DNA from 3 places in the Rothia sp. HMSC08A08 genome. Region 1 is predicted to be linked to each of the others. Evidence: riboswitches for the same ligand, from Rfam matches in the RefSeq annotation. Region 1 holds a riboswitch; each other region holds the start of a gene.
What was found. A riboswitch is a leader RNA that binds a small molecule or an ion and turns the genes downstream of it on or off. The one in region 1 is predicted to bind S-adenosylmethionine.

Region 1 (5,855 bases):
CGCCCCGAAGGTGACTTCACCTGATACTGACGGTGATGGGCTTTCCGACAGCGTGGAAATCAACGGATACGATGCTGATGGTGATGGTAGACCTGAAGTCGATTACAAGAAAATGGGTGCAAATCCCTACCACAAAGATGTATTCGTTGAGATGGACTATATGCCTGGCGAGCTTGCCAGTGAGGAAGAGCTGGACCGTATCGTGCAGTCTTTTGCTGACTTGAATGTTACTAACCCTGATGGCAGGGCAGGCGTTAATCTTCACCTAGATGCAGGTTCTGCCCGGAGTGCCAAGTATAACTTGGGAGGCGGCAACCAGGTTCCGCACCAAGTGCTTACCAACAATATGAAGTCTTCTGGGGAATTGGCAAATATCAGGGCTCGTAATTTTGATTCTGCCCGCTACAACAGCGGTTTCGACTACATGATCTGGGGCGATTACTATGTGGATAATGAAACCGGAAATCGAAACTCATCAGGAGTAGGGCTTCTAGGTGCCCCCGGCTTCATGGTGACCGTTGGAAAAACCTATTGGGAAGGAGCCAACAGCGATGTTCGCGTGGGCACTTTTATCCACGAGCTGGGGCACAACCTCAACCTGAAGCACGGCGGTACTGACGAATTCAACGGCAAGCCTCAGTACTACAGCGTGATGAATTACAACTATCAGCTCACTGGCATTCCCAAGGCGGACGGAACCCGATACTTCGGATACCTGCAGCAGGATATGCCGACCCTTAACGAATGGGCACTGAATGAGCGCGACGGCTTTGGCCCCCAAGCGGGCGAATACCTGTATACGCACAAAGATAAAAATGGGAAAGACGTTACTCAACCCGCAAATCAACCCATCGATTTCAACCGGAACGGCGTTATTGATAATTCTCCGGTCTCGGTAGATCTCAATGGCGACGGGATACTAAATGAGCTAACTGCTCTCAGTGATCTGAAGAAGCTCAACTTTGATATGACGCCTACTCAGGCTGGAGCTGGCGGTCCTGTGGCTCAGCCTGAAGCGGAAGAAAACCCGGTCACTGCGGATGACGCCCGCAACCTGGGCCTTATTCCCTAAATCATTCGGCGTTCTTCCCAAAACGGGGGCGAAGAGGTGTAGCTGCTGAGGGATGTTATTCCGAGCGTGCGAGGACATACATAACGTTCTGAAGCTGGCGAGGCAACGAGCCAGATGAAACACGCCCTCGCTGCGCCTCTTCGCTCCCGGGCTTTACCCCGCACAACCGTTCATATACCACTCTCTTGCTCAAACGGCATCGTGACGCCGCCCAAGATGTATTCGCATCCGAGAGCCCGCAACATCGCAGGTTCTCGCCGATGAATACCACTCACTTCACTCTCTATGTAAGATTCCCTCTCACTCAACACAACGACACAAGGAATATCTCTCATGAAATTACGTACTATAGTGCGCCTGATGCTGGCGTTTGTCAGCCTGGTGCTTGTCATTCCTCTGAATTCTCTGCCCGTTTCTGCGGTGGAGGCGAAGCCCGCTCAGCCTGCACCCGCGCAGAACCGGAATATAGATCCCGTTCAGAACCCCAACTCGGGTGATCGCGACGGCGATCATATTCCCGACGAGCTGGAAAGAGACGGGTACGATATCAACAACGATGGCATACCAGAGATCGATTTCCCTAAGATGGGCGCGGATCCCAACCATAAGGACATTTTTGTCGAGATGGATTATATGCCCGGTGAGCTTGCCAGTGAGGAAGAGCTGGATCGAATCGTGCAATCTTTCGCGGATATAAATATCAGCAATCCCGACGGCAGAACGGGTATCAATCTGCACTTGGATGCCGGTGCCGCCCGAGGCCCTAAGTATAACTTGGGAGGAGGCGAACAGGTCAAGTGGCAAGTGCTCAGCGACGATATAAGTGACAGAGATGGGAACTGGGCCAAGTTTAAAGCTTCTCATATTAACCAGTATCGTGAAGGGCTCTTTCACTATATGGTTTGGGGCGACTACTATGTGCAACAACAAACTGGGGAGAGCGGTTCATCAGGATTGGGACAATTGGGAGATCTTAATTTCATGGTGACTGTAGGAAAGACACACTGGAATAACGATAAAGGTAATATGAGCGATATTCGCGTGGGTACTTTTATTCACGAGCTGGGGCATAACCTCGGCCTGCAGCACGGTGGTGATGCCGATGAGAAAGGCGAAAAAGGTAAACCACAGTACTTCAGCGTTATGAATTACAACTATCAGCTTACCGGTGTGCCCAAGGCGGATGGAACCAAATATTTCGGATACCTGCAGCAAGATATGCCGACCCTTAAAGAATGGGCCTTGGACGAACGCAAAGGCTTTGGTCCCCAAGCGCGTGGGTACATGTATCGGCCCAATTCAGAGGCCGTACTGAGACCAGCAGATGGACCTGTCGATCTCAACGGTAATGGCGAAATCGACCATGGAATCTATGCTCTTGATCTTAACCATGACGGAATGAAAGGCTGGCTGACGGCACCAAGTGACCTGAAAAAACTGAGCTTTGCAGTTGTGTTTGGACGAGGTGCTGACGAGACTATCCCTGAGCCCAAGGTGGAAATAAACCCCATCACTGCGGATGATGCCCGCAAAATGGACCTCATTTCCTAAATAATTCGACGCTTTTCCTAAAATGGGAGCGAAGAATTGCAGCGGGAGCGTTAAACACGCTCCCGCTGCAAACTATTGCTCCCGAATTTTGCCGTTGCAATCGAAAGAACACTGCTGTCCGCTGGGCGACGTACGCGGCCCTTAATATTACGGGCGACAGTCACAAACATTAATATTCGTCATAATATCGCACCAACCACGACACCCCTTATACACTCAAAATCAAGGATTATGAGTCCCGGTGTAAAGCTCTGGCTAGCCGGGCGGCAACCCTCTCCCGTAGCGGGGTGCTCCAGATGATGATCTGGCTTCAAGGGACACGAAGCAAGTACGGCGCGAATGCGCCACCTGCACGACTTGGAACACCAAGAAGGTCACCACCTATAAGGAGGCGGCGCGCGGGGTGCAGGAACACCCTAACATTCGCGAAAGGATACGTAGATGGCTGAGCAGAAGAAGCGCATCGCAGTTAACGCATTCGACATGACCTGTGTGGGTCACCAGAGCTTCGACCTCTGGCGCCACCCCCGCTCCCGCGCTACCGAGTACAACACCATCAAATACTGGACTGACCTGGCACAGATCCTTGAGAAGGGCCTCTTCGACGGCGTATTCCTAGCCGATGTTGTGGGCATCTACGATATTTACAAGAACTCCGCTGCGCCAGCTATCGAAGGCGGCGCGCAGGTGCCCGTGAACGATCCGTTCATGCAGATTTCCGCAATGGCCGCCGTAACCGAGCACTTGGGCTTCGGCGTGACCTCAGCCGTCACCTACGAGCAGCCTTACACGCTTGCCCGCAAGTACGCTTCTCTCGACCACCTCACTAACGGACGTGTGGGCTTTAACGTGGTGACCTCATACCTGCCTTCCGCCGCCGAATGTCAGGGCCTCGAAACCCAGATTGAGCACGACACCCGATACGAACTCGCCGAAGAGTTCCTGGATGTCTGCTACAAGCTCTGGGAAGGCTCCTGGGAAGACGGCGCGGTCGTCAAAGACCGCGAGAAGGGTATCTACGCCGACCCCGCCAAGGTGCACCCGATTCAGCACAAGGGCAAGTACTTCAGCGTGCCTGGTGCGGGTCTGACCGAGCCCAGCCCCCAGCGTACCCCCGTGATTTTCCAGGCGGGCGCATCCAGCCGCGGGCAGAAGTTCTCGGGCAAGCATGCCGAAGTTGTGTTTATCGGTGCGCTGCGCCCCGATTTGACCCGCATTATTACCGACCGTATCCGTGACCGCGCCGAAGAGAACGGCCGCGGCCGCGACGAAATCAAGGTTTTCGCGATGCTCTCCATCATTGTGGACGAAACCGAAGAGAAGGCGAAGGCAAAGTACGAAGAGTACCGCAAGTACGTGAACCTGGAATCTTCGCAGGCCATTATCGGCGGCTGGTCCGGTGTGGATCTTTCCCAGTTCGACGAGGACGAGGTACTCAACTATGTGAAAACCGAGTCGATTCAGTCCTTCCTCACCCCCTTCACCCTGCAGGCCAAGGATAAGCAGTGGACGCGTAAGGATATTGCCGAGCACTGCACTATCGGCGGTATGGGCGAGGTTATTGTGGGCGACCCGCAGCAGGTGGCTGACGAGCTCGAACGCTGGATTGATGAAGGCGGACTGGACGGTATTAACCTGGCATACCACGTTTCACCCGGCTCCTTCGAGGACTTCATCGAGTTCGTGGTTCCCGAGCTGCAAAAGCGTGGACGCTACCGCACCTCCTACGAAGGTGAGACCCTGCGCGAAAGCCTGTTCGGCAAGGGACAGACTAAGGTTGCAGACTCCCACCCGGCCGCGAAGTACCGCGGCGCATACGTGGGTAAGCCCTCCACAGCAGACACCCCGGCACGCGCTATCGCCAACTAAACCCGCTGCTCCTGCACGCTTGGTTGTAAAATCTCCCCTCCTGGGATGATAAAAAGAGCCTTTATTTGAATAAAGCATTAAAAATGCCGCTTTATTCGAATAAAGGCTCTTTTTTTACGCACGTTTAAAATGGGGTGCATGAGCGAAACAACCCTGTATGATCCTCAAACCCGCTGCCCCTGCACAAGCGGCGAGGTATACGGTGCCTGCTGCGGGCGGTACCTGGGCGAGTTTGCCGCATCCGGAACCTTGGGCGCGCCCACACCGCTGGCTCTGATGCGCTCGCGGTTCACCGCCTTCGCCCTGCACGATGCGCCCTACCTGCTGGCGAGCTGGCACCCGCATACGCGCCCCGCCGAGTTAATGCTGGATGAAACGCTGCGCTGGTACCGGCTGGATATTCTGGGCTCTTCGGGCGGTCCCTTCGATGCGGCGGGCACGGTCGAGTTCGCGGCGTACTACCGTTCAGTTCCCGGTACGCCCGCCGAAGAACGTGTGAAAGGTGCCATGCACGAAAAATCTCGCTTCGAGAAAGTGCACGGCACCTGGTACTACCTAGACGGCGAGGTCAGCTAAGTTCCTCCCGATCGGGTAGCATGGCAGAAATATTCCTCTTATGGTATGTTTTTGCCATGATGTCAGTCGCGGAATATGCCCAGCACGCCGGGGTGAGCCCCCGAAGCGTGCGTGCACGCCTTGAACGAGGATCTTTGAGTGGACAAAAAATCGCCGGGCGGTGGATGGTTTCAGATAACCCGCACGAGCATCACTCCGCACATGGGCGCAAAATCTCGATGTCATCCTTCAATCAACTTGCCGCCTATCTTGACGGTAACAGTGCATCCCTTACCCCCGATGCACGCCGCCGTGCCAAAGAACGTGCACATAACCTCTCCGAACGTGGGGTAGAAGCTCTTAGACAGTATGCAGTGCGTGCAGATGCGAAACTTCAATTCTATGCTGTGCCTTCTGCTGACCTGCATGACTTGATGGACGAACGAACATTAGCGCTTACGGGTGTCAGCCACGAATATTCGGAAATTTACGGGGCTACCGTAGAAGCATATGTGACTCCCCACAATCTCGAATCCCTGAAATTTATCTACGCACTGCGTGAAGTTCCGGCACAGGATGCCAACGTTATTCTTCGCGCAGTCAAAGAGTTGCCTAAGATTCGCCCCTTGCACGTTGCGGTTGACCTCCTAGTTTCCAAAGACCCGAGAAGCGAGCGGGAAGCGGAACGTCTGGTGAAAGGACTCATAAGCCGTGCCTGATCAGAAAACGGTGAAAATCCCAGCCCAGGGCGCAGAGCTTTAGCGGAACCCGGTATTGGCCGTCCTCGTGAGCGTGAGATGGCTCAGAA
Region 2 (13,332 bases), on a different contig from region 1:
TCTTCTTACCGGTTTCAGGGTCTTCGGCACGGGAGACTCCCACATCCAGCAGAATTGCGCCGTCCTTCACCTGATCCGCTTTGAGCACATGCGGCACACCCACGGCGGCGACAATAACATCCGCCTGGCGCAGAACCTCGTCAAGGTTCTGGGTACCGGTATGCGCCAAGGTCGCGGTTGCATTGATCTCACGGCGGGTCAGCAGCAGCCCTAGAGGACGACCCACGGTAATACCGCGACCGAGCACAACCACATTCTTACCGTTCCAGTCGATACCGTGGCGTTTCACCAACTCAATCACGCCGTTCGGGGTGCACGGCAGGGGTGAATCTAACGGCTCCGAAACGTTCAGCACCAGCTTGCCAAGGTTAGTGGGGTGCAAACCGTCAGCGTCCTTCTCAGGCACAATCTTCTCCAAAATACGGTTAGTATCCAGGTGCTTGGGCAAGGGAAGCTGCACAATGTAGCTCGTGCAGGCAGGGTCGTGATTGAGCTTATCAATCTCGGCTTCAAGCTCTTCCTGGGTGATATCGGCGGGCAGATCTACACGGATCGAATTAATGCCAATCTCCGCGCAGTCGCGGTGTTTAGCGCCCACATAGGAGTGTGAGGCGGGATCATCCCCCACGAGTACCGTTCCCAAACCGGGGGTAATGCCCCGTGCTTTGAGCGCCTCAACGCGCTCAGTCAGCTCGGATTTAATGGCGGCGGCGGTTGCCTTACCATCAAGAATCTGCGGCATAGCAGTTTTCCTTTCTGTTCATGTCATGGATTCATCCGTGAGAGGTTTACACTGGGCAAAAGACCCCGCAGACGCTTTACGAAGCGTACAACGGGGTCTTCATAAGTTTTACCAGCTCTCACTTCCCACATAGAGCGGGTACTTATCGCAGAGCTTATTCACGCGCTCGCGCAAGGCGGCGATATCGTGCTGCGGCAACAGCACCGAAGCGATAATATCGGCGACCTCGGTAAAGCCTTCGGCATCGAAACCGCGGGTTGCCAGGGCCGAGGTACCGATGCGCAGCCCGGAGGTCACCATCGGCGGGCGGGGATCGTTCGGCACCGCGTTGCGGTTAACGGTAATACCCGCGTCGTGCAGCAGGTCTTCAGCCTCTTTACCGGTGAGCTCGTGGTGGCGCAGATCGACCAGTACCAGGTGCACGTCGGTACCGTCGGTGGCGATGGAAACGCCCGCATCGCGCATATCCTGGTGGGTCAGGCGCTCTGCTAGGATGCGCGCCCCCTCGATTGTGCGCTTCTGACGGTCTTTAAACTCTTCGGTCGCGGCAACCTTGAACGCGGTCGCTTTCGCGGCAATCACGTGCATGAGCGGTCCGCCCTGCTGCCCGGGGAATACCGCTGAGTCGATCTTTTTCTTGAGCTCTTCGGTGCACAGGATAAACCCGGAGCGGGGTCCGCCTAAGGTCTTGTGCACGGTCGACGAAACCACGTGGGCGTGCGGTACCGGGTTGGGGTGCAGACCCGCCGCTACTAGACCGGCAAAATGGGCCATATCAACCCACAGGTAGGCACCAACTTCATCGGCAATCTCACGGAATTTCGCGAAATCCAGCTGACGGGGGTATGCCGACCATCCGGCAATAATAACCTTGGGACGCTCAGCGAGTGCGAGCTGCCGAACCTGTTCCATATCGATCCGACCGTCTTCGCCTACCTCGTAGGCAACAACCTCGTAGAGCTTACCCGAGACGTTCAGCTTCATACCGTGCGAGAGGTGCCCACCGTGAGCCAGTGAAAGACCCATGATCTTCTCACCGGGGGTCAGCAGGGCGTGCATGACGGCGTTATTCGCCTGGGCACCGGAGTGAGGCTGTACGTTGGCGTGTTCGGCGCCGAAGAGCTCCTTAACCCGTTTAATAGCCAGGTCTTCAACGATATCGACGAATTCGCAGCCACCATAGTAGCGGCGACCCGGGTAGCCTTCCGCATATTTATTGGTCAGCACTGACCCCTGCCCCTGGAGTACGGCACGCGGCACGAAGTTTTCGGAAGCGATCATTTCCAGGGTGTTTTGCTGGCGCTTACGTTCCAGATCGAGTGCTTCGGCGACCTCGGGGTCAAGCTCCGCGAGGGGAGCCTCAAGCACGGTTCGAGTCTGCTCGGTCATACCACTCCTCAAAGTGTGATTCTGCATAAAATGTGATGAGAGCTTATGATGTGACTCTCATCTTACCGTATAGGTTAGTGCCTGCACAGATATGACGCCCACCGTATGAGATGGCCATACCAAGGGCTCTTTGGCATGTTCGCGGCGATCCTTGCAGCGAGTTTTCCATGCCGAACCGTGAGTATTGTCCCGAAGGAGGCAGACGCGCGCAGGCGGCGCATATACACCGGGTTATTCCTGAGTCAAAATAGCGGTTGCATATGCGAAATAGGCTTCACGGTTTTCTTTTCCGAGAAGCTGAGTCTGCACCACATACCCGCTAAGCACCGAAAGCACCGCCGCGCCCATGACATTAAGCCACTGCTCAAGCTCTTCAGCGGTTACATCGAGTTCGCGTTCGCCCCAGGCACGGTAACGTTCCATTGCCATGGCGCGCAGTTGATGCATTTGCTCCCCCACTACGGCGTTGATAGCGGGCATTGAGACAGCCTCGCCCCAGGTGGCGAGCAGAAAGCGGCGGGTTTTTGCCGTATCAAGAATCTTCAAGAACCCCAGAACATAATCCCATGGAGAATCCGCACGCACTTTCTCGAAGGGAGCCATGTCAAGGCGTGCGGCCTCTACCATGATCTCTTCTTTCGAGGAAAAGTGGTTGTAGATAGCTCCTGCGGAGAGCCCGGTGGCGGCAATAATCTCGTTCATCGAGGTCTTTTGATACCCGCCTTTAATAAAGCATTCACGGGCGACATCGATAATCTGTATACGCCTGTTCTTTTTGTATTCTTCACTGACTTTAGGCACGTCTTAATCCTATCGAATATTTACCCCGTATGCGTGCCAACCCAACCCGTGCACACCATAACTTTTGCAGCCGGATTGGGTTGGCAATATTCACCGTGCATCAGCCTACCTGGCTGGCGCATTCGATTGTTGAGACAATGCCGGAATTTAGTGGAAGAAGTGGCGGGTTCCAGTCAGGTACATGGTGACGCCCGCATCCTTCGCGGCCTGAATAACTTCGTCATCACGGATCGAGCCGCCGGGGTGCACGACCGCACGGATACCGGCGTCGAGAAGAACCTGCAGGCCGTCCGCGAAGGGGAAGAAAGCGTCGGATGCGGCAACCGCACCGCGGGCACGCTCGTGGCCTTCTCCGCCGAGTGTATTGGCGCGTTCAACCGAGAGTTTGCACGAATCCACGCGGTTAACCTGCCCCATGCCGATACCCACGGCGGCACCATTATGGGCGAGCATAATCGCGTTCGATTTGGGGGCACGCAGGGCACGCCACGCGAATTCAAGATCGCGCAGAGTGGCTTCGTCGGCAGGTTCACCGGCGACCAGCTGCCAATTCTGCGGGTTATCACCCTCGGCGTTAAGGCGGTCGGCTTCCTGGAAGAGCGCACCGCCAGAAATCGAGCGGTACTCGATAGTCTCACGCCCGAATCCCTCGGGAAGCACCAGCAGGCGGAGATTTTTCTTGGTTTCCAGGATTTCGAGGGCTTCCGGCTCGTATCCGGGCGCCACAATAACCTCGGTGAAAATATCTTTAACGGCCTGCGCCATATCCTTGGTGACCGGGCGGTTTGCCGCGATCACGCTGCCATAGGCGGACAGCGGATCGCAAGCATGAGCCTTAGCGTACGCATCGGCAATTGGATCTGCGACATTAGGGCTTGCAATTGCAATACCGCAGGGGTTGTTGTGCTTGATGATGGCGACCGCAGGCTCATCAAAATCGTAGGCTGCGCGCAGGGCGGCATCGGCATCCACATAGTTGTTGTAGCTCATCGCCTTGCCGTGAATCTGCTCAGCCTGGGCGATACCGGGGGCTGCTGCGGGATCCACATACAGAGCCGCGCGCTGATGCGGATTCTCGCCGTAACGCAGGGTCTCGCTGCGTTCAAAGCCCAAACCAGCGTACGGGGGCCAGAAGTTAGCGTCTTCATCCTGCTGGAACTGCGCGGCGGTCCAGGTAGCGACGGCGGTATCGTAAGCGGCGGTATGGGCGAAGGCACCGGCGGCCAGACGGCGACGCTCCTCCAGGGAAAACCCGCCATCCTGGGCGGCGGTCACGGTCCGTTCGTAGTCTTTGGGGTCTACCACGACAGCGACCGCATCGTGATTCTTCGCGGCGGCACGCACCATTGAGGGACCGCCGATATCAATTTTCTCGATAATAGCGTCTTGGTCAGCACCGGATGCCACGGTCTCTGCGAAGGGGTATAGGTTCACGACCACCAGGTCGAAGGGCTCAACGTCGAGTTCGTTAAGGGTGTCGATATGCTCCTGCTTGCGGCGGTCGGCCAAAATACCGGCGTGGATGCGCGGGTGCAGGGTCTTCACGCGGCCTTCCAGGCACTCGGGGAACTCGGTAACCTCGGTAACTTCTGTGACGGGCACACCGGCGGCGGCGATCGTGGATGCGGTCGAACCGGTAGACACCAGCTTCACGCCTGCCTCGTGCAGACCGCGGGCGAACTCCGCCAGATTAGTCTTGTCGTACACGGAAATGAGGGCGCGGCGCAGGGGCAGACGATCGAGCTTCTTCATAGACACTAATTACTCCGTTGCTTCTTGCTCGGTGAATGGGTGGTACCCCGTGGCGGGGTATTGATACTGCCCGCATGCACCAGGATGCGGCGCCGTGCGGGCAGGAAGTTCTAGGGGTTTTGAGTTTTGGGGAGGGCAGCAAATTCTGCGAGGATCCGCACCAAGAGCTGACGTTCTTGCACCTTGATGCGCTCATGCAGGCTTTCTTCGGTGTCACCGTCCTCGACGGGCACCGCGGCCTGGGCGATAATCGTGCCGGTATCGACCCCGGAATCCACGAAATGAACCGTCAACCCGGTGATTTTAACGCCGTGGGCGAGCGCATCCCGCACACCGTGTGCCCCGGGGAATGAGGGCAGCAACGCGGGGTGAGTGTTGATAATCCGGTTCTCGAAGCGGGCGACCAGCTGCGCATCCACAATGCGCATGAACCCGGCGAATACAACGTAATCGGGGGTGTAGGAGGCGATTTTCTCTTCGAGAGCGCGGTTCCATTGCTCGCGGTCAGCATAGTCTGCCGGTTCGATCAGAAAGGTTTCAACCCCGGCTGCGGCGGCTCGATCAAGACCGGTGCAGGGCTTATCTGCGCCTACGGCGGCGATCTCTGCGTTCAGCTCGCCAGCCTTTACGGAGTCGAGAATAGCTTGCAGGTTAGTACCGGACCCGGAGACCATTATCACAATTCGCACAGCAATAGTTTATCGCATCACATAGCGGCTGGGTAGCACCTATGCCACGGGCACCGCACCAGAAATTCTTGTAGTTAAGCCAATTCCGAAACGATAAGCTGGCGGCCCTCGCCCAGTCTAGATTTTCAGGGTTTCACGGTGATTCTCATGCCCGCAGACCGCCGCAGGGAGGTACCCTTAACCTATGTCAAATATGCCCCCGTCTTACCCCCAAGTGCCGCCGCAGCAGCCGATACCGCCTGCGCCGAAGCGTCCGCAGCTCACCCCTAAGGAGCGCCGCCGCAAGCTGATGCGCAGTTTATGGCTGTTGCTTGCGGGTTCTATGCTGACCCTATCGGGAACCCCCTTCTTGCTGAGTCCCTTCCCCCTGTTTCTTCTGCTTTTTGTCTTGGTACTTCTGGGGATTGGGCTGACCATTATGGCGATAGTGCGCAATGCCCAAGGGCGGGGACCGTGGATTCTCTACGTTGCCGCTGGACTAAGCCTTCTTTTTGCGGGGTGGACGCTTCTTTCGGGGCTTGTCATGGCGTTGAACCCGGATGCGCAAAACTATCGGCAATGTTACTCCCACGCCCTGACGGATACCGATGTGAAGCAGTGTCAAGAGTCCTTCGACCGTACAGTGCGCGCCAATACTTCTGTGTCGATTGGCGAACCTGCTCCTTAATTTCTTCTTGGGGGAGCTTTTCAAATAATTGTGCCGAGTGAATCTTAAGGATTCACTCGGCACAATTGCTATATTCCGCTGTGCTCCCAGCCCTCTAGGTGTTCCCGATATATCACCATATAGGGCGCGAAAGTTATTTCTTCCTCTTCTTATGCGAGGAATCCTGCCCCGTGGAGGGCCCTTCCTCCGAAGATTCGTCCTTGGTCGGCTCAGAGGCTCCGAAGATAACAGCCATCGCCTGAGTGGGCGTGAGCTGACGCTTCTCCTGAACGGTAGTCTCGTGAGACTGCGCCGAACCTTCCGTATTCTCCTGATCGGATGCGGGCGATGCGGCAACCGGGCGCGGCACACCAAAACGTTTATACCCGGACTCGTGAAACTCCACTGACGAAGGGGCTTTCTGCGGCCCAGACTCCCCTGTACGAGCGCTCTGCTCTCGTGTTTCCCGCTCGACCTTAGTATCACCGCCATTACCCGAGGTTTCGGGGCGCGGAACGCGGTTAAAGACCGGCTTCCCCGGGGCTTTCTCACGCTTACCGGGCTTGACCGTGCGCGGCGCGTCCTCGGTACCCCCACCGGATTTCTCAGAGGTATCAAGTTCCACGGTGGGTTCATCCGCTCCCGACAGCTCGATGGTTTGTTCGTCAGATGCCGCATCCTTCGAGTCTGCAGCTTCGGCAGAACTATCCTCACGCAAGGATTCTTGCTCCGTTTTGATACCTAAACTATGCGCTCGCTGTGCTTCTTCTTGCTCAGCAAATTTATTGAGTTCTGCACGGCGGGCGTGCACCTGTTTGACTCGTTCGCGCCGCTGCTGAGCCCGCTCACGCGCCTGCTCTTCACGTTCTTGTGCCTCGCGTTCCTGCTCATCGTTCCTGAGCTGTTCACGCTCTGCCCGCGCCGCGCGACGCTGCTGCAGCATCTCGCTCATGCGACTGCCCAGATTGGGACGTTCATCGGCAAAACGCGGCAGCTCACGACTGCTGTCGGGAAGAAGCACATGGCACAGCAGGTTACCCAACGCGGTACCCGCACCCAGGGTTATTGCGGTCGCCACGGCGAAAGCTGCGGGCGATGCGCCTACCTCGGTAAAACGCCCCACACCCAACGATCCGCTGGAAATCCAACCCAAAATATAAGCCCACACGCCGCAGAGCACACCCACCAGCGAACCCAACACGAGCGAAGAAAGCGGCAGCGCAATCACCCGGTAACGTACCTTCATGGTGATCCACTCCTCCACGTGGTCTTCACCTTCACGCAAGAACCACCAACCGGCAACGGCTCCGGCGCCCAGCGAAACCGCCAGACCCGCATACCCTATCCAGCCCAGGCTCTCAGGGATAGCACCCAGCACCGGAAAGAGCGGAAGATCGCCCATCGTCGTCTGCGACCAACCCACATGTGTATCCACGCCGAACGCAAACCCGGCGCCGGTAGTCCACGACATCGCGTAGATCACCAAGTTCGGAAGGTAACCAAGCTGCAGCAGGGTCACGGCGAGCGCCCCCACCGGCCCGGCGTGAAGTTCCTGGTAAATTGTTGCGATTTGCGACCAACGCATCATCATGGCAACCACCAGCACCAGAGCACCGCCCATAATGAGCGAGAAAATCGCCACCATGGAGGCACGCACAATCGACCACACATAGGAGCTCGCCCATCGCGAGTACTGGCTCATCTGCGAAATCTGTTCGGCGGTGTTCACGCCCACCATACGGGCGAGCGAACGCGATTCATAGTAGCCGCCCCAGATCAACCCGACCAGCACCACTATCTGCGGAATCAACGCCGCACCAACAATACCCAGCAGATGCCGTTCGGTACTCGCCCACGCAAAGGCGACGGCAGCAAAAATACCGTAGGCAGCGCACCCTAATAGTACGGGCTTGAAGAATTCCCCCTCATAGGATGCGCGCGCCAGTTTTCGCCCAGACCTAAAGCATAAGAGCACCGGAATAATGCTCAGCCCCATGGGTACCAGTGTGAGCATGCCGTGCGGCAGAATAATGCCGAAAGCATTCGGAATATTCAGCGGCACACCGTGCATGAGCAGCCACAGGTGGGAGGCAAGAGTTGCGAGTGCGGGAAAATCCATGCGGTTAAAACCGTTGGTAAACCACACCGCCATGAGCAGAACGAGCACAAGCCCGAAAGAAAGCGCGGCGGTAAAAACTAATTCAACGATGCCCTGCAGCCAGAGTGGCATAGGGGCAGAATACCGGGATGTAGAAGAGCTACTTTTCATCGTTCTTCCATCATGCCATGAAACCTGTCAGCGCGTGTGAGCCTGCTGGGCTTTCGGGGAAATAGTTCCGGTTAAATGGCGGCTAACCTTCGTTAACCGCTCACCGTGAACATAGGGGTTACACGAACGTTACTGATGCGCTCTCACCGCCGCGACAGCGCATACAGCTAACTGTGCCGAGCATTTCTCACGGCTTTCTCGAACACGCAGGTACTCCCCCGGTGCTTACGGTGAAAATACTGTGCGGAAGATTAGTCTTCAATCCACGGATTCACCGCGGGCACGCCCCAGGACCGGTACACCTCAGCCTTTGAAGAAACGATTTCGAGGTCGTGAGCTTGGGCGCTCGCCGCCATCAGACCTTCGAGGGCGGCAGTGGGCAGGGGCTCGGCATCTTTACGCCCGTGACTGTGGGTGCCGCGCGGGGCGCTGCGTCCCGCCCATTCGAGGCTTACGCGCGCATCCACGTTAATGATGTGGTCGGCGAATCTGTCGAGAAGTTCGGCAATCCATCGGTCGGTCTCTGGGTAGGGGTAGAGTCCTTTGAGCTCGCCCACACTCAGCACCGAAATGTAGAGGTGTTTATAGGCGCGGCGGCGCAGAAAGGCAACAACTTTGGGATCTGGTGTGGCTTTGCGGATCTCGGCGAGAACATCCGAGTCGAGAAGCAGTCCTGAGGCGCTCATACCCCTATGCTACGCGCAGACCGGCATATTCGACGGCGGGAATACCCTCGGGGTTGGGAAGAAGCAGAAAATTGAGGAATTCGTCGCGCTTAGAAGAAATACGTGCGTAGTCCTGAATACTTACTGCCTGGTAACCGCCGCGTGCGGGTACGGATGCGGCACGCAGATTTTCCTGATAAGAGCGTGCAGGAGTAAGGGGGGATGCTGTAGATGAAGAGCTGTTGTACATTGACAACCATGCGCCGAATGCGCGTTCCTTTCGCGTTGCTCTTGCCTGTACCAAGTGCCACCTGAGGCGGCGAATACAAACCGCTTCGTCATCCGAGCCACCCGTGAACATGGGGTTGGCGTTCGACCATAGTCGGAGCTTATCAGTCGAAACTCTTGAAGCTGAATCCAGGTTACAACAGCTTTCAGGAATCTGTAAACGCCCGAACCTGTCAAATCCTTGTGATTTACATAACGCGATTATGAATGCATACCTGTATATAGCCGCCTCATGGCGGCGTAGTGTGAAGTTTTGGGCCTTCAGAGCAGGTCTACACATTCGAGAAAAATCACGGCACACTGGGTAATGTACAGAAATTTATCTTGCCTCTGATATATCACCATGTCACGCCCACTTTACGCTTCCGGAAAGAAAGAGTGATAACTGTGAAAAAGACTGTACAGATCATGGGGATAGTGGCCGCAATTTTTCTGATCATTGGGTTTGGCTTGTTCATCCTGGCCGGTTGGGGCTCACTCGTAGAGTATCATGCCCTCGAATGGAGGAGCGTGCAGCATAAAGGAGCAAGTCCCCTAACGCGAGCAACCGGCAACCTCAGCTACTGGTTCTTAGGCACCGGCTTTCTTACTGGCTTTATCGCCTTGATTCCGTTCTTCACCACGGCGATCAGGAACTCCCGCAAGACGCACAAAAAGTATCCTAAACAGGCTCAAGACCTACTGAAAGATGGTCAGAACCAGGTTGATTCATAGAGCCAGTATCTAAGGAGCACTTATGAAACTAGTTATATACGCTATTGGTGGACTGGCCATAGCACTCCTCACCATAGGAATCTTTCTGTATATCCTCATGCAATGGGGCGCTCTTGTGGAGTACCACGCCTTCGAGTGGAGGGGTGTTCAACCTACCATGAAGAGTCCATTGACCAAAGCAACCGCTAACCTCAGCTACTGCTTCTTAGGCACCAGTTTACTCGCCGGGCTCTTCGCCTTTATTCTGCTCTTCACCACGACGCCCAAGAAGGCACGCAAGACACACAACAAGCATCTTGAACAGAATAAAACACCCTCAGCAGAAGACCAGAATCAGATTAATTCATAGAGCCAGCATCTAAGGAGCGCCCATGAAAAAAGCTATATACACCGTTGGAGCAGTAGCCGCAGTACTTCTGGTTATCGGGTTTGGATTGCTCATCCTAGCCGGCTGGGGTTCACTCGTGGAATACCACGCCTTCGAATGGAGGGGTGTCGATCCCGCAGGAGCAAGTCCGCTCGTCATGGCGACTAATAATCTGAGCCTATGGTTCCTAGGCATTGGTTTCCTCACCGGCATTATCACCTTTATTCTGCTCTTCACAACGGCGACCAAGAAGGCACGCAAGGCACACAACAAGCATGCTGAGCAGAATAAAACACCCTTGGCAAAAGAACGGGACCAGATGAATCCATAAAGTCAGTTACTCAAGGGGAAAGCATGAAAACTGCACGTATGGTCGGGGCAATAGCTGCACTACTCCTCATTCTCGGTATTGGATTGTTCATCCTAGCCGGCTGGGGAGCAGTCGTTGAGTACCATGCCCTCGAGTGGAGGGGCGTCCAGCCCAAGGGGTCGAGTCCTCTCACACAGGCAGCCGCTACCCTTGCCGTGAGCGTCTTATGCGTTGGCTTCCTGACCACCATCATCACTTTTATTATGTTCTTCACAATAGTCATCAAAAATGCACGTAAAAAACGCTCAGCGCATCTTGGACAGACCTCATAACGAATTACCGCGCGCTTCTTTGACACCCTTGAGATAATGGAACGGTGAGCACGCCAAACCCTTTCCCCGATATCCCCGTCACCGTTGCGCAGATTATTCGGCAGGCGGGGCATAAGGCATACCAGCGCGGGCTTGCTTATGCCCGTCAGCGTGAAGTGGTGCGCTACACCTACGACGAAGACGAAAACACGCTGGAAGGTCTGGTGAATGGGAGCACCCCTATTCCCTATGAGGTAGATATTCGCTTCTTCCCGGGTTCTGACGCCGATTCCAATCTTTTCAACGCACGATGCACATGCCCGGTCGCCGCCGACTGCAAGCACGCCGTCGCTCTCATGCTCACCGCACTCGACCGTGCCAAGACCGCGCGGAAGGCTCTCGACAATGCGCCCGGCGACCGCGTCCGCCAGTCTATGAACCCGGAGAGCCCAGAGGATACCGTGCGACAGGTTGCGGAGGCAGCTGACGATCCCCTGGCGGCGTTGCGCGCATCGGGGGCGATTCGTTCGGCAAGCTCGCTCACCACCGACCCCGAGCCTCTCCCCCTGAACGACCACGAGAATACGCATTCTTCGCCCTCGAAAATTTCGGTGTGGCGGCGCGATATGGCACAGGTTCTCGCTGCCCGGGGCGAAGCATCCGGTATTGATTCGGCACGGGTTCCGGGGGCGCTCGATCTTTCCTTCAGTATCTCGGGTTCATATGCGCGCGGGCGCAATATTCCCGGTGCAACCCCGCCTATCAATTTGCTGGCGCGGCCGCTGATGCAGTCCAAAACCGGGCGCTGGATCAAGGGTGGGCTCAGCTGGGAGACCTTCGCATCCAGCGTGGGTGGGCCGGTCGGTCGTCACGAGGTGTACCCCGAGCACGAACGGTTCTTCGCCGAAATATACGCTATCGCACGCCCGTGGCAGAATATGTACTCTTCGCATCGGGACTGGATTTCGCTCACCGCCACGAACTCCACGCTGCTGTGGGATGTTCTGGCGCGCGCAGAGCAGATTGGCCTGCCGATTCTTCTCGAAGGGTTTGAGGTGACTACGGCGGTTCTGCCGCCCGCCCAGGTGAGGGTACATGCCGGAGCCGTTGAGGCCGAATCCCGACAGAACGCAGAGGCTGCCGTGAGTGAAGATTCCGCTCCTGACCTGGCTCTTCATGCCGCCTTGGGATGGGAAACCCGCGAAGATAACCGGGTGCGGCAGCTCTGGTTTGATGCCGCGCACTGCCACCCCATCGGCTCGCCGCGCTCAGGATTTTTTGCGCTCGGTTCTCTTGTGCAGCGTATTTACGAGGAACAGGCGCATCGGGTGCATTGGAAGAGCACGCGCAAAGGCGCCTTAGACGCGCCGCATCGCGATGTTTTTCAGGCTCAATCTTCGCAGGAACAGGCAGAGGAGAGCGCGGGCGAAAACGAAAATTCTGAAACACAGACGGTCGGGCTTATTCCCGAACTTTCACTCGAAAACACAGCGACACCGACTATTCCGGACCTGCCGGAGGGTCTTAATCTGGCGTTTATTCCGCTTGCCGAGCCCTTAGATGCAACCGCAGAATCATTGGTATCTCGCGGCGAAATGCGTATTCCGGCGAGCGAGCGCGAGGCTTTTCACCGCGAGTTCTTGCCCACCCTCACGCGGGCCGTCCCGTTCCTTACCCCAGACCCGGCTTTAGCACTGCCGAAGGTTCGTTCGCCCTATTTGGTGTTTGAAGCGCATTTTGATGATGAGATTTCGCACGATGCGCTCCTGAATTGGTATTGGGAGTACCCGAAGAACCCACTCGATGAAGAAGGCACAGACTCGGGGGTTCGCCGCCTGCCGGCGCTGGGCTTGGGCACAGAACGCGACGAACGTTTTGAGGCGCGGGTGCTGCGCGCGGTACGGTCGGCGACTGCATCCAACCCGGTATTGGCAGGCGGGTTCGGGGAACGCCGTTCTCAGGGGTGGGAAACCCGCGATATTCTCGCTCATGTGCTGCCCGCCTTGCGGCGTATTCCCGGGGTTCGCGTGCGGCTGCTCGGTTCCGTACCAGAGTTTACCGAGGCGACCGACGCCATGATTGAGGTCAAGGTGACCGAGGGTAATTCGCGTGACTGGTTCGGGCTGGGTATCGCTATTAAGGTCAATAACTGGACTGTGCCTTTCGCCCAGGTTTTTGAGGCGCTCGATCGGAATCAGGATCGTATTTTGCTGGGTAACGGCACCTATTTTTCACTCAATCGCCCGGAGTTTTCGGCGCTGAGAACCCTTATTGAGGAGGCCCGCACGCTCAACGAAACCGGCGGTGAGCTGCGTATTAACCGGCATCAGGCGGGGCTGTTCTCTGAGCTGGAATCGCTCGCTTCGAGTGTGGAAACCGTGGCTTCTTG
Region 3 (13,332 bases), on a different contig from region 1:
AAAAGCATGGGTTTGCCGAATAGTTGGTCCGGCTCCCTTTTATAGGCCTAATAAGAATTGTTATTCTTTTTAATAACTTGCCCTTTGGAGTTATTTGCAGTGCTAAAACTGTGCTATCAACTAGTTTGAGACAGATATATCCCGCAATAACGATGGTAAACCAGAAGGTTTTTACCGGGGAGCCAATGCCTGTGCTGGACCTAGAAATCTGCAGCGGTGTATCTGTCGACGCCATATCTAGGGATGTGCGCAGTGCCCCTTGATAGACAGCTCAACTTCCATTTCACTATGCTGAAAGGTGATGCTGAACTTTCAGCGTCTTTCACAGCTCATACAAGGAGGAAATATGGCACAGATCGCTCTCGTCACCGGCGCCAGCCGCGGTATTGGTAAGGCGACTGCGGTTCGGCTGGCGCAGCTGGGGTATCACGTGATTGCGCAGCACCGTGCGGAGAACCCGGACTTCAGTGAGGTAGAGGCTGTCGCATCCGAGCGCGGGGTAAAAGTAACACCTGTACAGGCTGATTTCTCAGACCCGCAGTCCGTTTCTGTCTTTCTGGCTCACGTGAAGGATGCGCTGGGTGGGGATACCCTCGACGTTGCTGTGCTCAACGCAGGTGTTGGTACGCAGGGAACCTTCCAGGAGCTCAATGGAGAGGCTCTGCGCAGTCTGCTGCAGATCAATACGGTTGCCCCCTACGAACTTGCTGCCGGGCTGGTGCCGCTTATGAGTGCACCGGGTGGGCGTTATGTTTTCACCGGGTCGGTTTTGACTCGCTACGCGTTCCCCGCGATGACGGGCTATGGTATGAGTAAGATTGCACTGGAATACCTGGTGCGGAATATGGCTGTTGAGCTTGGACCTCAGGGTATTACAGTGAACCTTGTGGCGCCCGGCGTGGTCGATACTGACATTAATGCCGCCTGGCTGCGCGATAATGCGGAGGCAGCCGAATTCGTGAAATCCGGCAATGCGATGAAGAAGGTTACCCAGCCTGAGGATGTAGCAGAAGTAATTGGTCTGCTGACTCAGAATGCATCGCAAACAATTACCGGGCAGATTATTGACGTCTCGATGGGCGATAAGCTCTAAATCCTGACGTCCGCGAGCAGGTAGGATTTGGCCGACCAGGCCGAAAAATCCTACCTGCTCGGGACAAAAGACACCTGCTTGTGGATAGAGAGTAGGAAGAATCGTCTACCTGCTGCGTCCTTTGACACGCATGAGGGTGCGGCGGCCGCTCTTGTTCGCTTTGGTAAATCGACGGTTTTGCTCGCGGTACGCACGCTCATCTGCACGCAGGCGCTGATTTTCAGATTCGCGGCGCATCCGCTGGTAACGGTCGAAGCGCTCGGCATCCAAAAGCCCGGAACCGAGAGCCTCACGCACCGCGCATCCAGGTTCGCTGCGATGCGCACAATCCGTATAGCGGCATTTAGCGGCAAGAACCGAAATATCCGTAAAAGTCTCGTCGATGGCGTGAGGATCAGTTGTCGCTGCCAGTGCACGAACACCTGGCGTATCAATGACCACAGCATGTTTACCCACGAGCATGTGGCGAGAAGTTGTGGTGTGCCTGCCCTTGCCGTCGGAGGCACGAACACCTGAGACAACCTGCGGGATCGTCCCAGGCGCACCGCTAAAATACGTGTCTCCGAGCATCGTATTCACAAGTGTAGATTTTCCTGCACCGCTACGCCCCAGTAAAACTGCCGTTTTGCCGGTTAGGGATGCGTAGAAATCCGCAATACTCGCCGGCGAATCCACACTGACCGCGTGAACTGCATCTACATCGCGGCCTAAGGAGCTGCGGTAGTCCTCAAATGCATCTGCGGAACATAAATCGGTTTTTGTTAGCACTAGAACCGCTTCACACATGCTGGAGCGTGCCAGTGCCACGTACCGTTCGATGCGTCCCACCGAAGGCTCGGGGAATACTGGCTCCACAATGCATAGCGCATCAACATTCGCTGCTACCGGCTGCGCAGTTGAGATGCGCGTAGCACTCGGGCGGTCCAGGTAAGTGCGGCGCGGCAGAATAGCGAGCAGGACGGTGTGGTCTGGGTGCGCGTCAAGCAAAACCCAGTCACCAACGACTGGAAGACTCTCGGTCTCGTCATCATGCGGGGCAGTGGAGAGTGTCACCGAAAACGTACGCAAAGGTACGGCAGAGTCCGGGGCATCCGGGAAAGGAGCACCTATGGCCTCGAACCGGGTGCGGTGGATCGTGCTGACTCGGGCGATCGCGAGTTCGTGAAGATCGAGATTATCAGCGTAGGCGGCGGCTACAGCTTGCCCGTGCCAGAGGGCATCGTAGCCCAAAGACATAAGAGTAAAAGTAGACATTAAAATCCTCAAAATCTTGAGTAGTTACTGCCTCGCGAACAGATAGGATCTGACTGAGCAGGTAGAAAAACCCTACCTGCTCGGGACAAAAACCACCTGCTCGCGAGAAGGGAAAGGTTATAGCAGATTCGTGCGTGCACCCGAGCGGATGCGTCGCGCAGCGGCATGTACTAGGACAAGCCCCGCAAGTGCCCAAAGTACGCAGACTAGCACCTCAGTCACAACTGTTGAATCCACCATTTCAGAAGAGCCGCTCACCAAAGCAATCGTTCGTCCGCCGGGAACCAATGTACACAATGCCGCCAGCCACGCCGGGTATGCATCTACCGGCACGATCACGCCCGCACTGATAGGCAGAAGCGCTCCTAAGATAGTTCCTCCCAGGTATGGGTCGGAAAGATACAACCCCAGCCCAGCGGCGAAAACACCCAGACATACACCTGCCATGAGAGCCAGGGGTAAGAGTGTCACAGAACGCACAAGCATGGACAGGCTGCCTTCAAGGGAACCACCGAAACCGGTATAGGCAGCTGCAACACCCAGGTTCGTGATGCCAGTGATCAGAGCTAAAAGCACGGGCATTGCAGAGACTCCCAGCCAATAAGCCGCATCAAACCGTCGGGCGGTGCACACCTGCTCGAACACTCCCAGCCAGCGGTCGGTCGCCGCGCGCGCCACAACACCGACTGCCACGCTGAGTACCACGCTTGCCAGGGCAGAGGCGCATGCGATCCGCACAGGATCAGGTGCGGAAAGATCGCGTCCTAGTAGAACGCTGAACAGCACGCTCATCCCCGGTACGATCACGAGGGTGCTGAGTGCCGTACCAACTGTGGCGAAGGTGATGGATGAAGACCACCCAACCTTGGCGGTACTGTTCAGACGATAGAGAAAGTTCGTTCGTTTAAACATCGCAGCCTCCTAGATTGCACCCAGAGTGCCATGTACCGTTGCCGCGCGTAGTGCTCGCCTACCCAATAGATATGCCGCGAGCATCCAGAGGGCTGTGACCGCACAGGTTTGCACTACCACGCCCAGAAAGTCACCGAATGAGTTCATAGGCATCTGCCCAAGCAGAACCTTCACGGGTGCCTGAATCGGAATCAGCGTGCCGAGCCCATCAAGCCATGCAGGCGCGGAACTCTCGGTAAAAAGCACCCCGGAAGCCACGAAAACCGGCACAAGCAGCAGCTCCTCATAGGCGATAGCGTTCGGGGTCGCCACAAAGAACCCTGCAATCACGAAGGTCACCGCCAGACACGAGATCCACAGCAGCGAAAGACCCACCAGATAGCGTGCACCCACCTGAGCAAAGTCCGTGAAATCTACCGAGAAGGTGCACAGCGCCCAGAAAACCCAGGCCAATGGCAGGGCGGCAAGCCCAAAAATGGAGGCAGTTGAGACCACCGCTGCGAGCGCCCGCAGCGGGTTCACGGCACCATTGAGCAGATACACGAACGTTCCCCGGTAGCGCTCAAAGTTGAGGATCCCGGCGGCAACGATGCACATATTCCAGGTGCCGATAATGCCTGCGCGAGTCCAGGCGAGGGTCGCATCAACTGGCCAGGCACCAGCGGCGAGCGCCTGCAGGGCCGTCGCCCCAAAGGTGCTCAGCAGCAGTAACTGCAGGAAGTAGGGAACTGTGAGAAATTGGCGCAGGGAAAAGGACATTAGGCGAAGTTGCCGGTTCATCGTTTCAGTCCTTCCGCCATGGCCAGATATGCCTCTTCGAGGGTGGCTGGGCGAGTATACAGCGGTGTGAGCATCTGAACCTCACGCTCAGTGAGAATACGGGTCAGCAGAGCCTCTGCATGTTCGGTCCTGAAGGGGTGCGACCCTTCCGAAACAGAACGTTCATTCCAGTACACGGTGATCTCCCACTCGCTACCGCGCGGGGTCAGCAACACTGTTCCCGCATCGCTCAAAGACCGGGCAAGTTCTTGAAGCACCGTCCCGGCATTCGCACACACACGCCCCACGGTGGTAGCGGAAATCCCGGCATGCGCGGTAATATCCGCTATCGTGCCCGAAACCGCCATGCGACCGGCACCGATGACCGTGACCCGATGCGCTAACTCCTCAATCTCGCCCAGCAGATGGCTCGTGAGTAAAATGGCGGTGCCGTCATCAGCGAGGGCGCGAATTAGCTGGCGAATTGTCAGCGAAATATCTGGGTCAAGCCCATTCGTCGGCTCATCCAAAAGCAGCAGTTTCGGCTCGCCCAGCAGTGCCCGTGCGATGTGCAGACGTTGTTTCATACCGCGGGAAAACTCTTGTACCTTCTTCGCGGCGACATCGGCAAGATCAACCCGTTCCAAAGCGTTTGCCACCTGGGTACGGCGTTTGCGCGCGCTAACCCCGGCAAGGTCGGCAAAGAAGAGAAGATTATCGCGGGCGGATGCTCGCGGATAGAACCCGGTATCCCCGCCGAGCGCAAGCCCTAGGGACGCGCGCGCACGCTGGGGGTGCGCAAGCGCATCCACCCCGTCGATGCGCACAGTTCCGCTCGTGGGAGTCAGCAGTGTTGCGCACATCTGCACAACCGTTGTTTTCCCCGCTCCATTGGGACCGAGCAGAGCATTAATTTCGCCGGAACTTATGCTGAGTGAAACATTATCGACAGCGGTGAAAGCGTGTTCACCCTTGCCAAAGGTGCGGCATAGCTGTGCCGCGTCAAGAATTGTAGACATTGTGATAAAACCTTGCGGTGCTTAGTCACCCGAAGCCTCTTGAGCATGGTGTTCGCACGCCTGCAATACGTGGGGCGGGTGAGATGAATAGTCGTGAGAGAGGCACTTCTTAGTGCCTGAATAATCCCAAGTCACCGACTGCAGATGCGGAAGGTATAACAATAAAACCCTCAGAACTTTGGTGTCCCAAGCGCTCACTATGCGCTCATGAAATGTATCGAACCAAAGCAGGGTTATTTCTGAAATTTTTAGAGCCCACCATCTGGGCGGGCATTCCGCGAGCCGGTGCGACTTTAGCGGGAGGTCATACCTCATCACTCCTAGATTCAAGGTTTCAATCAGTGTAGCATGGCTCACGATTGCCTACACTGATGGTAATTTAGCGACGGCTAACGGCAGATCACATGGCTTTAGCGGTTCGGGTACAACATAGGCACGGTCACAAGCGCATAAGTATTGGTGTTTCTCCCAAACAATAGGCTGTCGTGAAAACAGTTCATAAAACGTCATCTTTGCAACAATGCGCCGAAAACACGCATCCCGCTTGACCATGTGCGCTTCCTATGAAACTCTAGATGCAGGTCATGAGAGCCAGTGATAAGCCCCAGCTAGCTGGCCGGCAACCCTCCTCCGCGGTGGGGTGCCCTGGGTGAGGACCAGGCGTTGAACACAAAGTACAACGCAAGCGCGGGACCGATGTGCCCGATTCTGGTACATCGTTTTTTCGTTTGCAGAGAAGAAAGCCTAAGAGCTCTGTACCGAAATCGGCATGCGGCCCCCTGAACTATTACAAGGAGCTTCGCATGAGCAACACTACAGTCCCGACTCCCGCCAACCCCGCCGGTTGGAAATTTGAAACCCGCCAGATTCACGCGGGGCAGGCACCGGATGCTGCAACGGGAGCTCGGGCGTTACCTATCTACCAGACCACCTCGTTCGTTTTCGAGAACGCAGAACAGGCCGCTAACCGTTTTGCTCTCACAGAGCTTGGGCCTATCTATACCCGTCTGAACAACCCCACCCAAGAGGTTATCGAAAACCGCATCGCATCCCTTGAAGGGGGAGTGGGCGCGCTTTTGCTGGCCTCAGGCCAAGCGGCTATTACCTATGCGATTCTCAACATTGCGGGTGCGGGCGACCATATCGTGGCTTCCCCCTCGATCTACGGAGGAACCTACAATCTACTGAAATATACGCTTGCCGACCTCGGCGTTGAAACTACGTTTGTTGAGAACCCGGACGACCTGCAGCAATGGCGCGATGCGGTTCGCCCCAACACGAAACTCTTCTACGGAGAAACCGTACCTAACCCCCGGAACGATGTGCTCGACATCGAGCCTATCGCCCAGATCGCCCACGACAATGGCGTTCCCCTAATCGTCGATAACACTGTTCCCACTCCTTACCTTGTGCGCCCCATCGAATTTGGTGCGGATGTGGTAATCCATTCCGCCACGAAATATCTGGGTGGGCACGGCACCTCAATTGGCGGTGTTATCGTGGACTCCGGGAATTTCGACTATGGTGCCAATCCCGAAAAGTTCCCCAAGTTCAACGAGCCGGCACCTGGCTACCATGGTCTAGTTTATGCCCGTGACTTAGGCAAAGACTCCGCCTTCGGTGCTAACCTTTCCTATATTCTCAAGGCGCGAGTATCGCTTCTGCGCGACACCGGGGCGGCGATCTCTCCAACCAACGCCTTCAACATTGGTATCGGTCTGGAGACTCTTTCCCTGCGCATCGAACGCCATATCGAGAACGCGACCAAGGTTGCAAACTGGTTGGAGGAGCATCCGCTGGTCGATCAGGTGATCTGGGCCGGTCTGCCTTCATCGCCCTGGTACGAGCGAGCCCAGAAGTACCTGCCGAAGGGGCCGGGCGCCGTCATAGGATTTACCCTTAAAGACGCCGACCTGGAACAGACCCGTACCTTTGTGGACGCCCTGCAGCTGCACTCCAATGTGGCGAATATCGGCGATGTGCGTTCGCTTGTTATTCACCCTGCATCCACCACCCACTCGCAGCTTTCTGAAGAAGAGCTAGAGGCAATCGGTGTGAGCAAAAACTTTGTGCGCCTCTCTGTAGGTATCGAAAATATTGACGATATTATTGCAGATCTTGAACTGGGCTTTGCGACTCTGAACGCCTAACCTGCACCGCCGCGACCGGGCTGCACAGTAAGTGCCCGGTCGCGGTATCGGCCATTACCAACTACCGGTTACCCAGGAGAAAACATGACGGAAAATACCGTACACGCCACCTATCTGTCGCAGCTGCAGTATCCCAGCGCTCAGGGGTACCTGCGGCAGATGGCGATTGGTGATTTCACCCTCGAAAACGGTACCGTGCTTCCACAGGTGAACATTGGCTACGAGACGTGGGGGACTCTTAACGAAGCTGGGGACAACGCGATTCTTATTCTGCATGCCCTTACCGGCGACACCCATGTCTCGCGAGGGATTCCCACATCGGATATGCCTGCACCCAGTATCCGTGCGGTCGAAAGTGATGGTTGGTGGGAAGGTATTGTGGGGCCGGGCGCGGTGGTCGATACCACCAAATATTTTGTGATAGCCCCCAATATCCTGGGCGGATGCTACGGCTCAACCGGCCCGGCAAGCATCGTACCCGAGGGATACCCGGGCGCCGGAAAACCCTGGGGGTCACGCTTCCCTCACGTCACTATTCGCGACTCGGTACGAGCCGAAGCCGAACTTATCGCCCGGTTGGGGATTAAGAGTTTTCACCACGTCATCGGCGGATCGCTCGGCGGAGCACGCGCTATCGAATGGGCGGCAACCTTCCCCGAGCTGGTACGCGGATGCGCGGTCATCGCCGCCGGCCCCGCCGCCACTGCCGAACAGATTTCCTGGGCGCACACCCAGAACCTCGCCATCCGTGCTGATGCCAATTTTGCTTCCGGCGACTATTACGGGGGAGCGGCACCCACAGCCGGGCTCGCGCTGGCGAGGCGCATAGCCCATACCACCTACCGCAGCCCAGCAGAGTTGGAGCACCGCTTTGGGCGGCAGGCAAACCGCGGAGAATCCACCGACGGCGGGTCCATCGGTGAGAACCGCGGACGATATGCGGTCGAAAGCTACCTGGACCACCATGGCGATAAGCTCGTTGAGCGTTTCGATGCCAATAGTTACCTTGCCGTGAACGAGGCGCTGATTTCACACGATGTTGCACGCGGGCGCGGCAGCCTCTCGCATGCGCTTGCGCTCAGCGATTGTAAGTGGACTATCGCCGCCGTAAGCACCGATCGCCTGTTTTTCCCGCACGAATCGTACCGTCTGGCGGAGGCGCTGCCGGTTCCCGTAAAGGTCGATATTATCGAATCCGACCACGGACATGACGGTTTCTTAGTCGAATCCCGCCAGTTGGAGGCGATTCTCGCTAAGGCTCTCGGAGTCCCGGTTCCCGAGCGAGAGCGTGCTGTCGATGAAGAAAAATCCTTTCAAGATATAGCTGCTCTTTTCGGTTCGCCTCTTGAAACACAAAAACAGAACTAGCTTTCGTTTTTTTATATATCTGAACATAGAAACCGTACATAAAAGCCTTGTGAGGACTATATTTCGGCGTGAAATAAGTCCCCACAAGGCTTTGTGTACGGTACCGATATTTGTGAATGGACGAGGTTAGCACCAGGTCACATTCTCGGGGTCAAGGCCGTGGGCGCGGGCATTCTCGTAGATGATGTCCCGCAGCCAGACAGCCAGTCCCGCAGCGAGCTTCTCGTAGTGCTCGTTGAAACGGGCGTCCTCAACATAACCGCGTGCCAGAATTGCGTGCTTGGCGGGGGTTACCTCGAAGAAGAAAAGTGAGGCGCGGTGCCGCTCGGCAAGCGCATTCGCTTCCTCACTGCCCGGCTGCACGCCACGAGTGAAAGCCTCGACGAGGGCTTGCTCAACTGCGTCAAGCTCCTGCTTGCCCTTCACCCAGTCGGTGCGGCTCATGGCCGCAGTACGGCGTTGGTATTCAGCCCAATCGTCGGTGTGCCCGTAACGTTCCTGCGCTTCTTGCTCACGTGCGGGGCTGAACCCGTCTCCCATAATTTCTGCTTTTTCTGCAGCGGTGAGCTGTTCGTTCTTAGGTGCCATTGCATCCTCCAAAAGTTGATCTAGTGTTGTTAGCATGCGCTCATAGGCGGCCATTTTGCGCTGGAGCATATCTCGCTGGGCGAGTAGATGCTCGGTGCTGTTCGCTTCGTCCTGCAGTACGCTGCGAATGGTTTCAAGGCTCATGCCAATGGCGCGATACCCCATAATGACGGTGATGCGCTCAAGATCGGCATCGCTGTAGTAGCGGTATCCGTTGAGCTCATCGTGCGCGGGGCTGATCAGACCCCGCTGTTCCCAGTGGTGAAGCGTGCGCACGGTCAGCCCGTGCAGGGATGCAGCCTCTCCTACGGTGTACTCGTGCTGCCCGCCATCTGGTGTAGTGTTCGCGTCCATGTTTTTACTGTAGATCCTGACGTTGGGTGAGGGTCAAGCCTTGAGCGGAAATCTATTTCGGTTGTTTATGGCAGGCTCCTCGGTAAGATGAAGATATGAGTGAAAATACGTACATTGTCGAATATTCCCGACCCGAGGAGGAACGCGCCGGAACCCACTTGGTGCTTCTGCTGCACGGGTACGGTTCGCATGAGAAGGACCTGCTGTCACTGGCTGAACATCTGCCGCAGGAGGGTATCACCTATGCTGGGATGCGCGCCCCGCAGCCGGTAGGAACTCAGTTTTCGGCGGACACAACCGGTGCCCACATTCCCGCCGAGGCCACAGGTTACCAGTGGTACCCACTGGATCAACAGCTCAATGCGGATGTGCGGACCATAGAACAGGCCAGCGACTACGTGCTGGAGTGGGTCGAGCAGCAAGAACCACACTACGCTTCAGTCTCGCTGGTGGGGTTCTCGCAAGGCATGGCGGTGGCAACTTCTATGGTGCGGCATCGCCCAGGAAAATTTGCTGCACTGGTGGGGCTCTCCGGATACGCGGTCGAATCGGACTCTCCTTATTTCAAGGATGACGAGCTCAAAGCCACCGAGCTACCCGTTTTCTACGGCAGGGACCAGGAAGACCCTATTATTCCGCAGCCCTTCGTGGATTACACCTACGAGTGGATTCGTGCGTACACCGACGGCATCAAAGTTCTGTATGCGGGCGCCGGGCACGGGGTAAGTGCCCTGGAAATACGGCACGTAGGCGAGTTCATCGACGTGAAGGTACTGGGAAACGCGCCCCGAATCCGTGCCGAAAAAGTTGCGGATGCAGCGGGTAATGCTGGGGCATCAGAGCAAGGGTCAGCTGACTAAAAGGACCTGAATAACGCATCTTGGGTTGTGTAACGCACCTTCCGGCGGTGCGTTACACAACCCAAGATACGTTATTGGGGGGAGGAGGAAGGATAGAAAACCTAGTCCTGAGCCACCTGCGCACTTACCCCATTGAAGCTCACCGTATCGCCCGGATGCAGCTGCTTGCCCCGCGCCTCCTCAATATGCCCATTGACCTTCACCAGCCCATGCTGGATCACCTCGCGCGCCTGTGCACCGTCTTCGACCAGATTAGCCAGCTTCAAAAACTGTCCCAGACGAATCATTTCGTCACGAATATAGATTTTCTCCATGTCACCAGTGTATCGGCGGGAGGGCGCCATGTGCGGCAGTCATACTAACCCGCCACGTGTTCCTCATATACACGCTCTAACTTAAACACTGTCTACCGTTGCCCAGAAACTACAGGTAACGCAGGCATGCAATGATACTCTAGTATCTTGTACTTGTGACCGTATATCCCGGCGCTTACCGCGCGCGGAAGAACACTGAACTCACGCACGCCACAGCCGGTGGCGGGGCATAAAGGAGTAAACATGGCAGAAAAGTCCACTCTCGACAACGTTATTGCGCTCGCTAAGCGCCGCGGCTTCGTCTTCCAGGCGGGTGAAATCTACGGCGGTTCCCGCTCCGCATGGGATTACGGTCCCCTCGGCGTGGAACTGAAAGAAAATATCCGTCAGCAGTGGTGGCAGCGTTTCGTGCGTTCACGCGCAGACATGGTCGGGCTGGACTCTTCGGTAATCCTGCCGCGCCCGGTGTGGGAAGCATCCGGGCACGTGGCAACCTTTATGGATCCGCTGGTGGAATGCCTCTCGTGCCACAGGCGCCAGCGCCAAGACCACCTGATCGAAGCCTTTGAGGCTAAAAAGGGGCGTGCGCCCGAAAATATGGGCGAGGTTGTCTGCCCGAACTGCGGCACACGCGGCGAATGGACCGAGCCGCAGAACTTCTCAGGGCTGCTGAAAACCTACCTGGGACCTGTCGATAACGAGGAAGGGCTGCATTTTCTGCGCCCCGAAACCGCGCAGGGCATCTTCGTAAACTTCAACAATGTGGTGACCGCAGCCCGCAAACGTCCGCCCTTCGGTATCGGGCAGATCGGTAAGGCATTCCGCAACGAGATTACCCCCGGCAACTTCATCTTCCGCACCCGCGAATTTGAGCAGATGGAGATCGAATACTTCGTTCATCCCGACGAAGCAGATAAACACTTTGATGCATGGGTTGAAGACTGCTGGAACTGGTTTGTTGACTTGGGCATTAACCCCGACAACATGCGCCGGTTCGATGTTCCTGAGGACGACCGTGCGCACTACTCGGCGGGCACCATCGATATCGAGTACCGTTTTGGTTTCCAAGGCGGCGAATGGGGCGAACTCATGGGTGTGGCAAACCGCACCGACTACGACCTGGGCGTGCACAATGAACACTCGAACGCGAAGCTCGAATACTTTGATCAGGCCAGCGGCGAACGCTACGTACCCTACGTCATTGAGCCTTCATTCGGCCTGACACGCTCCATGATGGCGTTCCTTGTCGATGCTTACGTTGAGGATGAAGCCCCGAACACTAAGGGCGGCGTCGATAAGCGCGTGGTGCTCAAACTCGATCCGCGTCTGGCACCGGTGAAGGCTGCCGTTCTGCCCCTGTCGAAGAAACCCGAACTCTCCGAGCCCGCCCACAAGTTGGCAGCCGATCTGTGCGGTGCCTGGAATATCGACTACGACGAGGCGGGGGCTATCGGTCGCCGCTACCGCCGCCAAGACGAAATCGGCACCCCGTTCTGCATTACCGTAGACTTCGATACTTTAGAAGATCAGGCGGTCACCATCCGTGAGCGTGACACCATGAGCCAGGAGCGCGTGGCACTCGATCAGGTGAAGGCATACCTGGCGGCGCGTCTGGCCATATAGATTCTTTTCAATATGTACATGGGCGGGGGTCTCTGCAACAGAGAGCCCCGCCGGTATTTTCACTCAGTCACTTGGATCTGGTGCAGAACCTAGCCGATACGTACAATGGTGAGAACCCTATCCTCGCGGTGAAACCCGCGCATCCTGTGGAAGAAAGGCATCCCATGAACACCTACGAATTTCGTCCCTGGCGCGAAGGCGACGATTTGGAACTTCTGCAGGTGTGGGGAGATCCGCGAAGCGAACAGGAGGCGCAGCAGCGCGCATCGTTCGGAGAGGCCTCGGACGCACCTTTTAGCCGAACCCTTGTGGTCACCGACTCGGGTGTGCCTATCGCCGCTGGTGTGGTGACTGCGTCGCTTCTGCACCCACAACGCCTGTGGACCTATCTTGAGGTTGCCGAAGGGCACCGCCGCGCCGGGTTAGGTACCGAGCTTTTAGACCGGCTGCGTGAGATCGCCGCCGAAAACGGGCAGGTTCCGAACCTCCGCGTGAAGCTGGCACCATTTAGCACCGGCGAGGAATTTGCCCAGGCAAAGGACATGAAAATGATTCAACGCTCGCGCCTGATCCATATTGATGCGGGCGCGATTCCGCCGGTGCCCCTGCGCGAGGATGAGAACGGCAAACCCACCCAGGCAATTGAGGATTTGGCGACCGGCTCGGTTGAGCTGACCTCGAAACTCTGGGAGTTCTACCGCGATTCACATGATTGGGATGTTCCCGCCGAGGTCGGGTTAGGGACCGTAAACCGGTATTTCCTCTCGGACGAGGCACGCGCCTTCGGGGCGTTGGTACTGCGCGATAACATTCAGCAGGCTGAGAAAGAGGGGAAGAAAGGCGAAATCATTGCCTTTGCGGTGAGTTATCACCCCTTTGAGACTGACCCTGCTGCCGCGCTGGTCGATGAGAATACCTCAACTGAGGTTTTGCTCGGATATGACATGCAGAACGAAGGCGCGGTCGAGGCTATTATGCAGCTTCTTTCGCTGTTGACGGCGCAGTACCCGGTGTTGGTTGAGGTAGACGACTCGATGA

Region 2: linked by a shared signal. The riboswitch ahead of HMPREF3164_RS09970 (nuclease PIN) and the one ahead of HMPREF3164_RS07335 (LLM class flavin-dependent oxidoreductase) in region 1 are both predicted to bind S-adenosylmethionine.
Region 3: linked by a shared signal. The riboswitch ahead of HMPREF3164_RS04350 (bifunctional o-acetylhomoserine/o-acetylserine sulfhydrylase) and the one ahead of HMPREF3164_RS07335 (LLM class flavin-dependent oxidoreductase) in region 1 are both predicted to bind S-adenosylmethionine.

Annotation. Positions count from the first base shown of each region.
Region 1 is NZ_KV793075.1:147,668-153,522, forward strand. It holds gene HMPREF3164_RS07325 (C4-dicarboxylate ABC transporter substrate-binding protein) at 1-1,072, shown strand, start outside; gene HMPREF3164_RS07330 (zinc-dependent metalloprotease family protein) at 1,406-2,623, shown strand; SAM riboswitch class IV at 2,851-2,960, shown strand; gene HMPREF3164_RS07335 (LLM class flavin-dependent oxidoreductase) at 3,065-4,492, shown strand; gene HMPREF3164_RS07340 (YchJ family protein) at 4,631-5,068, shown strand; gene HMPREF3164_RS07345 (hypothetical protein) at 5,125-5,766, shown strand.
Region 2 is NZ_KV793081.1:114,158-127,489, forward strand. It holds gene HMPREF3164_RS09930 (bifunctional methylenetetrahydrofolate dehydrogenase/methenyltetrahydrofolate cyclohydrolase) at 1-742, opposite strand, end outside; gene glyA (serine hydroxymethyltransferase) at 851-2,131, opposite strand; gene HMPREF3164_RS09940 (TetR/AcrR family transcriptional regulator) at 2,363-2,932, opposite strand; gene purH (bifunctional phosphoribosylaminoimidazolecarboxamide formyltransferase/IMP cyclohydrolase) at 3,080-4,684, opposite strand; gene purN (phosphoribosylglycinamide formyltransferase) at 4,795-5,358, opposite strand; gene HMPREF3164_RS09955 (hypothetical protein) at 5,558-6,040, shown strand; gene HMPREF3164_RS09960 (cell division protein PerM) at 6,174-8,249, opposite strand; gene HMPREF3164_RS09965 (PIN domain-containing protein) at 8,540-8,974, opposite strand; gene HMPREF3164_RS09970 (nuclease PIN) at 8,979-9,257, opposite strand; SAM riboswitch class IV at 9,236-9,364, opposite strand; gene HMPREF3164_RS09975 (hypothetical protein) at 9,629-9,955, shown strand; gene HMPREF3164_RS09980 (hypothetical protein) at 9,978-10,304, shown strand; gene HMPREF3164_RS09985 (hypothetical protein) at 10,327-10,653, shown strand; gene HMPREF3164_RS09990 (hypothetical protein) at 10,677-10,964, shown strand; gene HMPREF3164_RS09995 (DEAD/DEAH box helicase) at 11,009-13,332, shown strand, end outside.
Region 3 is NZ_KV793063.1:5,201-18,532, reverse strand. It holds gene HMPREF3164_RS04380 (Abi family protein) at 1-45, shown strand, start outside; gene HMPREF3164_RS04375 (SDR family NAD(P)-dependent oxidoreductase) at 347-1,093, shown strand; gene rsgA (ribosome small subunit-dependent GTPase A) at 1,199-2,347, opposite strand; gene HMPREF3164_RS04365 (hypothetical protein) at 2,465-3,259, opposite strand; gene HMPREF3164_RS04360 (ABC transporter permease) at 3,269-4,039, opposite strand; gene HMPREF3164_RS04355 (ABC transporter ATP-binding protein) at 4,036-5,037, opposite strand; SAM riboswitch class IV at 5,618-5,731, shown strand; gene HMPREF3164_RS04350 (bifunctional o-acetylhomoserine/o-acetylserine sulfhydrylase) at 5,841-7,187, shown strand; gene HMPREF3164_RS04345 (homoserine O-acetyltransferase MetX) at 7,272-8,555, shown strand; gene HMPREF3164_RS04340 (MerR family transcriptional regulator) at 8,682-9,497, opposite strand; gene HMPREF3164_RS04335 (alpha/beta hydrolase) at 9,593-10,357, shown strand; gene HMPREF3164_RS04330 (RNA-binding S4 domain-containing protein) at 10,459-10,671, opposite strand; gene HMPREF3164_RS04325 (glycine--tRNA ligase) at 10,915-12,294, shown strand; gene HMPREF3164_RS04320 (GNAT family N-acetyltransferase) at 12,375-13,332, shown strand, end outside.